3 regions of the Pseudomonas sp. KU43P genome follow, and region 1 is predicted to be linked to each of the others. Evidence: riboswitches for the same ligand, from Rfam matches in the RefSeq annotation. Region 1 holds a riboswitch; each other region holds the start of a gene.
The links. A riboswitch is a leader RNA that binds a small molecule or an ion and turns the genes downstream of it on or off. The one in region 1 is predicted to bind cobalamin.

Region 1 (2,237 bases):
CACGGACACCGGCAAGGCGCTGTCCGGTCGTATCGACAATACCACCTGGAGCCTGGTGGGCCGCTATGCCCAAGGCCCCCACGCATTCAGCCTTGGATGGCAGCAGGTGGATGGCAATACACCCTTCGATTACGTGACCCGTGGTGCGATTTTCATCGCCAACGCCGTGCAGATGTCCGACTTCAACGCCCCCAACGAGAAGTCATGGCAGGCGCGCTATGACCTGAACATGGGTGCCTATGGGGTTCCCGGCCTGAACCTGACAGCGCTGTATGTACGCGGCTTCGATATCGACGGTACGCATGTCGACCCCAATGGTGGATACGCATACCTGGGCTACGGGAAGGACGGTAAGCACTGGGAACGTGATCTGGAGGCTCGCTACGTAGTGCAGAGCGGCAAGGCCAAGGGAACGACCTTCTCACTGCGACACAACGTCCACCGCGGCGATACCGCTCAAGCAGAGTTGGATGGCGACCAGATCCGCTTTGCAGTGGAGTATCCGTTGACGGGTGGCTTCTAACTTACCCAGCGGTCGCGAGGTGGGTGGCTCGCAATGCGAACCGCCCACCACTCACCCAGAGGCAGTCAGTTTGACTCGCCACATGCCGTAATGGCTCAGGTGCAACTGCGCCAGCGGTTGCACATCGATGCGATGAAACGCGGCCAAGGGACTCTGCAGCACGTGCATCATCGCCGCCCGGACAATCATCGGGTGGGTCACCGCAAGCCAATGCCCTGGCTCATTGAAGCCATCCAGCCAACCGGCCACCCGCCGGCAGACGTCGGCAACCGACTCGCCGCCGTGGGGGGCGGACTCAGGATCGCTCAACCAGGCCTGCAAAAGATCCGGTTCCTCTCGCTGCAGCACTTTCAACGAGAGGCCTTCCCAGCGGCCGACATCACAGTCGCGCAGTGCGGGCTCGACGGTCGCTTGCGACCCCAACAGGCTTGCCGTCTGAGTGGCGCGCAATTCTGGGCCCCTCAGAACGCTTGTGTCCTTGGCCAAGGCCAGGGGCTCAATTGCTGCCGCCAACACGCCATCAGCCTCGGCATGGAACCGACCCAACCGCTGCGCTTCGGTCGCTGCATGGCTGATCAGCGTGAGGGATATGGCCTTCATGGTCGAACCTTCATGAGCGGAAATCTCGACAAGGTGTATCATTTTGTTACGAATTGGGAAGCCGGTGAAAACCCGGTGCGGTCGCGCCACTGTAATCGACTTCGAGAGCCAGACCCCAATGTCGTCAACAATCACAACATCCTGACCGAACGCGTCATTCTCCAGGAGCTTCGCATGTCCACCACCGTTGCCACTTCCCCTGACAGCGACCTGTCGCTGCCTTCGCTCCCACTGAGCGAAATCCTCCCTTGGGCGATCTTCGCTGGCTTGCTTCTGCTGCTGGCCATCTACTTCGTCGGTGCTGAACAAGGTGCCACGGCGCTGATCTCGGGTGCCTATGTCCATGAGTTCGTGCATGACGGCCGCCACCTGCTGGGCTTCCCCTGCCACTGACCGAGGAATGTGACATGACAGGCAATCTCCTGCTGCGCGGCATGCTTGCCGGGCTGTTGGCGGGCATCCTCGCCTTTGGTTTCGCCAAAGTGTTCGGCGAGCCTTCTGTAGACCAGGCCATCGCTTTCGAGGAAACCCTGGCGCACAGCCATGACCACGGTGACGGCGCCGCTGACGAAGAAGAGGAACTGGTCAGCTGTGAAGTGCAGAGCACTGTCGGCCTGTTCACCGGCGTCGTGATCTACAGCGTGTCCATCGGCGGCATCTTTGCCTTGGTGTTCGCCTTCGCCATGGGGCGCATGGGCAGCCTGAAGGTCGGTCCCCGTGGCTTGGCTGCGATCCTCGCGGTGCTGGCATTCATCAGCGTCATCCTGGTGCCAGGACTCAAGTACCCGGCCAACCCGCCGTCCGTGGGTGATCCCGAGACCATCGGCCAACGTACCAAACTGTTCTTCCTGATGATGGTCGTATCGATCGCCGCGCTGGTGGTGGCAGTCAACCTGTTCCGTAAACTGCTGGCTCGGCACGGCGGCTGGGCCGCAGCGGTAGCGGCCATCGTGCTGTACGTGGTGATCATGGCGGTAGCCGGCAAGCTGTTCCCGGCCATCAACGAGGTACCAAAAGAGTTCTCCGCCTCGTTGCTGTGGAATTTCCGTATCGCCTCGCTCGGCATCCACGTGGTGCTGTGGGCAGTCCTGGGTCTCGTGTTCGGTTGGCTCGC
Region 2 (2,237 bases), 2.2 Mb from region 1:
GATCAGCGCGGTGACCACGCCCACCGGGATCACCTGCCCTGCAATCAACGTGCGCGACAGCACATCAGCAGCCATCAGGAACAATGCCCCTCCCAGCGCACTGGCTGGCAACAGGCGGTTGTGGCCGGGGCCGAGCAGCAGGCGCAAGGCATGGGGAATCACCAGCCCGACAAAGCCGATGGCACCGACGATGGACACCATCACCGCCGTCACCAGCGCGGCGCAGCTCACCAGCAGCAATTGCGTGCGGCGCACGGCAACGCCCAGCGACGCCGCCGAGTCGGCGCCGAAGGTGAAGGCATCCAGTGCACGGCGCTGCCACAGGCACACCAGCAAGCCGAACAGCGCCGCGGGCAGTGCCAGCCACACCGACGGCCAGCGCACACCGCTGAGGTTGCCCAGCAGCCAGAAGAGAATGCCCCGCGCCTGTTCGGCAGTGGCGGACTTGGTGATGAGGAACGCGGTGATGGCGTTGAACAGTTGCGAGCCGGCGATGCCCGCGAGAATCACTTGGGCGTTGTGGCTGTTCGGGCCGGCCGCACGGGCCAACAGCAGCACCAGGGCGAAAGCCGCCACGGCGCCGATGAAGGCGCCGGCGGACAGGCTCAGGGCCGCACTGCCCACACCGAGCAGGCCGACCAGCACCGCACCGGTCGAGGCGCCCGCCGACAAGCCGAGCAGGTAGGGCTCGGCCAGTGGATTGCGCAGCAGGGCCTGGAGTATCACCCCGCACGTCGCAAGCCCGGCCCCGCAGGCAGCGGCGACGAGGGTGCGGGGCAAGCGATAGTTCCAGACGATGCCGGCGTCGATCGGGTCGATCGGGTAGCCGGCTTGCCACAGGTGGTTGGCCAGCACCTGGCAGACCAGCCGCGGCGACAGCGCGGTTTCGCCAATGGCCGTACCGGCCAGCACGGCCGCCAGCAGGGTGACCAGGGCCAGCCCGGTGAGCAGTGTGGCGAAACGGGGCTGCATGCAGGGCGATCTCCTATCGGGCAGTTCTCGCAAGGAACCCACGGACAGGCATCGCCGAGCCCTGGCATACAGCAGGGCAGCACCAATGGCCAATCCCGGACACCCCGCCGGTTGGTGAATGTGGGCCGGCAGGTCTCCTGACTGGTGCGTCGTCGCCCGGCCCCGGCCTTCCCGGGTCGGCTGACCCAGTGGCATCGATGGAGCGGGCTCGGCACCTACAGTTGCGGGGGCAGTTCCGTTTGGCACGCCTGGGCGGGCCTGGGATTCCCTGTTAGTTCCGTGGTGGAAACCGGCGGGCGGCATGGTAGACCATCGGGCCGCCGGGTGAAACGCTAAATCACAGGTACTTGAGCCAGGCGATGTCGCGCCGGCGCGCCTTGAGCCGGGCGAACCCGCGCACCGGCAGGTACAGCGCCACGGCCAGCAGTGCGGCGGTCAGCCACACTGCGGCGATGCTGTCGAAGCCAAAGTAGTCGCCGTGGTTGTGGCCCAGCAGCGCGACGCTGGCCAGGTACAGCAGCTTCAGCACGTACAGGTGCAGCAGGTAGAAGAACATCGGCGCCGCGCCGAACACGGCCAGGGCGTTGATCCAGCGCGCTTGCCCTGCGCGTTCGAAGGCGCGCAGCAACAGCAGGCCGCAGCCCAGGGTCAGGGCCAGGAACAGCAGCGACGGCGGGTATTTGGTGATGTTGAAGAAACTCATCAGGGTTTGCGTCAGGGTCGGGTAGCCGCTCCACGGGGCTTCGCCGTAGCCGTTCTGGATGCGCAGCACCATGAAGCCGAGCAGGGCGATGACGCCGGCCAGCAGCAGTTGATGCTGGCGCTGTTGCGCAGCGCTGCCACGGGCGAACCAGGGGCCGAGGCCGTAGCCCAAGGCAATCACGCCGATCCACGGCAACACCGGGTACGAGGTGCGCAGGCGCAGGTGCTCGGAGGCCTCCAGCCAGCCACGGTCATGCAGGATCGCCCACGGCACATGCATCGCCGACGCCACGCCGAAGTGCACGCCATCGAGCAGGTTGTGGCCGGCGACGATCAGGGCGCCCAGCGCCACCAGCGCGGGGCGTGGCAGCCACACCAGCAACGACAGCGCGATCATGCTGATGCCAATCGCCCAGATCACTTGCAGGTAGATCACGCTGGGCGGGAGTTGGAATGTCCAGGCAAAGTTCACCAGGGTGAATTCCAGTGCCACCAGGAACAGGCCGCGTTTGAACAGGAAGGCCGAGACATCGCTGCGGCCCTGGTATTTCTCGCCATACAGC
Region 3 (2,237 bases), 2.8 Mb from region 1:
CACCGGATCACCCCGCCCGGTTGAAAGTCGAAAACGTGACGAGGCAGGTCTCCTGGCTCGCACCGTTCCGGCCCCGGTCAGTCAAGGGGGCCAGGTAGGATGACGCCTTCCCGCGCCTGGGCGCAGTGGCTGTGTCGATCCGTTGCCGGTGCTTACAGTTGCGGGGGCAGCCGCGGCTTGTACCGCGTTCCCGTCTTAGCTTCGGCGTGGCCGAAGAACCTCGAAGCGGCAAGGCTACGCGGGGGGTGGCGGGTGGTCAAGCGCTGGCCGCGCGGCGCATCGCGGATGAATCCACCCCTACAGGCCGACGCGATTTCCGCCCCACCCTAAATCCCAAACCCAATCTTCCCCCACCCTCAGCAATCAAATGCAATCAATTGACGGAAACCCTGCCCCGTGCTCTCCTCACGCCTTGCGTTCAGGTGCCCCCTCGGGGGTGAAACGGGAAACCGGTGCGTCGCAGGCCCTCCAACAGGGCCGGACAAGACCGGTGCTGCCCCCGCAACGGTAAGCGAGCGAAGCGTCTAGACCACTGTGCCACGCCATTGGGCATGGGAAGGTGACGCTTTACAAAGGAGCCCTGCTCCTCCTCGCAAGCCCGGAGACCGGCCTGGCGTCACATGAACACCCCGCGGTGGGCGGGCGCTGTCGCATTCCCTCGGGCGCTTGGTGTCCGGGGCTGCCGCGCTTGCCCGTTGAGTTTCCAAACAACAAAGGATCGCGTCATGCCCATTTCCAGCGCCAAGCACAGCATCGCCACCCCCGTCACCCTCAGCCAGCGTGTCGTCATCGCCGCTGCGGCCAGCCTGCTCGGCCTGTGCCTGGTCTACTTCGCCGGTTTCTCGCACATCGAGGCGGTACACAACGCCGCTCACGATACTCGCCACAGCGCCGCGTTCCCCTGCCACTGAGGCCCGCCCCATGATCAAGCGCATTGCCCGCACCGCCGGGTTCAGCGGCCTGCTCGCTGCCTTGCTGCTGACCCTGCTGCAAAGCTTCTGGGTCGCCCCGTTAATTCTCCAGGCCGAAACCTACGAGTCGGCAGCCCCCGCCGCCGAGCACCACAGCCATGACGGCGAAGCGGTAGCCGCCCACGAGCACAGTGCCGAGGCCTGGTCGCCGGAGGATGGCTGGCAGCGCATCCTCTCGACCACTGGCGGCAACCTGGTGGTAGCCGTCGGTTTCGCCCTGATCCTCGCCGCCCTGTACAGCCTGCGTGAGCCCAACCGGGTCAGCACCGGTGCGCTGTGGGGCTTGGCCGGCTTCGCGGTGTTCTGCCTGGCGCCCACCCTGGGCCTGCCGCCCGAACTGCCAGGCACCGCAGCCGCCGACCTGGGCCAACGCCAGAGCTGGTGGGTCGGCACTGCGGCCGCCACCGCGCTGGGGCTTGCACTGCTGGTGTTCTCCCGCCACTGGCTGCTCAAGGCCGCCGGCGCGGTACTGCTGGTGGTCCCGCATGTAATTGGCGCACCACAGCCTGAGGTTCACCAGAGCCTGGCACCCGAGGCGCTGGAGACTCAGTTCAAGATCGCCTCGTGGCTGACCAATGCCGCGTTCTGGCTAGCCCTGGGCCTGCTCAGCGCCTGGCTGTACCGCCGCGCCCAACAGGCCTGATGGCCATCGAACCGTCGCTGCCGGCACTGTATGCCGGCTTCGGCTGCCGCCGCGGCTGCCCGGTAGACACCCTCGACGCCCTGCTGCGCCAAAGCCTGGCTGCCCATGGCCTGACGCTGGACGCAGTACAGGGCATCGCCACGATCAGCCTCAAAGCCGATGAACCCGGGCTAGTGCAATTGGCCTTGCGCCACGGACTGCCCCTGGCGACGTTCGATGCCAGCCAGCTACAAGCATTCGAGCCTTGCCTGAGCCATCGCTCGGCGACCGCCTATGCCCACAGCGGCTGCTGGGGCGTCGCCGAAAGCACGGCACTGGCGCTGGCCAGCCGCACGCACGGCACAGCCAGGCTCAAAGTCACACGGCATGCTTCAGGCACCGCTACCGTCGCCCTGGCCTGCGGCGGATAATCGCTTCAATCATTCACTGCAAGGAATTTCCATGACGGTCTACTTCATCGGTGCCGGCCCAGGCGACCCGGAGCTGATCACGGTCAAGGGCCAGCGCCTGATCCGTCAATGCCCGGTCATTATCTATGCCGGCTCCCTGGTACCGCCTGCGGTGCTCGAAGGCCATCAGGCCGAGACAGTCATCAACAGCGCCGAGCTGCACCTCGAGCAGAT

Region 2: it holds a riboswitch for cobalamin, as region 1 does, so the genes downstream of both, KU43P_RS16695 (FecCD family ABC transporter permease) here and KU43P_RS26795 (CbtB domain-containing protein) in region 1, are expected to answer to the same signal.
Region 3: it holds a riboswitch for cobalamin, as region 1 does, so the genes downstream of both, KU43P_RS13755 (CbtB domain-containing protein) here and KU43P_RS26795 (CbtB domain-containing protein) in region 1, are expected to answer to the same signal.

What each region holds. Positions count from the first base shown of each region.
Region 1 is NZ_AP019365.1:5,841,177-5,843,413, forward strand. It holds gene KU43P_RS26785 (OprD family porin) at 1-523, shown strand, start outside; gene KU43P_RS26790 (histidine phosphatase family protein) at 575-1,123, opposite strand; cobalamin riboswitch at 1,135-1,262, shown strand; gene KU43P_RS26795 (CbtB domain-containing protein) at 1,298-1,516, shown strand; gene KU43P_RS26800 (CbtA family protein) at 1,531-2,237, shown strand, end outside.
Region 2 is NZ_AP019365.1:3,667,278-3,669,514, reverse strand. It holds gene KU43P_RS16695 (FecCD family ABC transporter permease) at 1-972, opposite strand, end outside; cobalamin riboswitch at 1,082-1,281, opposite strand; gene KU43P_RS16690 (DUF1624 domain-containing protein) at 1,310-2,237, opposite strand, start outside.
Region 3 is NZ_AP019365.1:3,024,054-3,026,290, forward strand. It holds cobalamin riboswitch at 25-238, opposite strand; cobalamin riboswitch at 404-629, shown strand; gene KU43P_RS13755 (CbtB domain-containing protein) at 726-911, shown strand; gene KU43P_RS13760 (CbtA family protein) at 922-1,614, shown strand; gene KU43P_RS13765 (cobalamin biosynthesis protein) at 1,632-2,024, shown strand; gene cobM (precorrin-4 C(11)-methyltransferase) at 2,056-2,237, shown strand, end outside.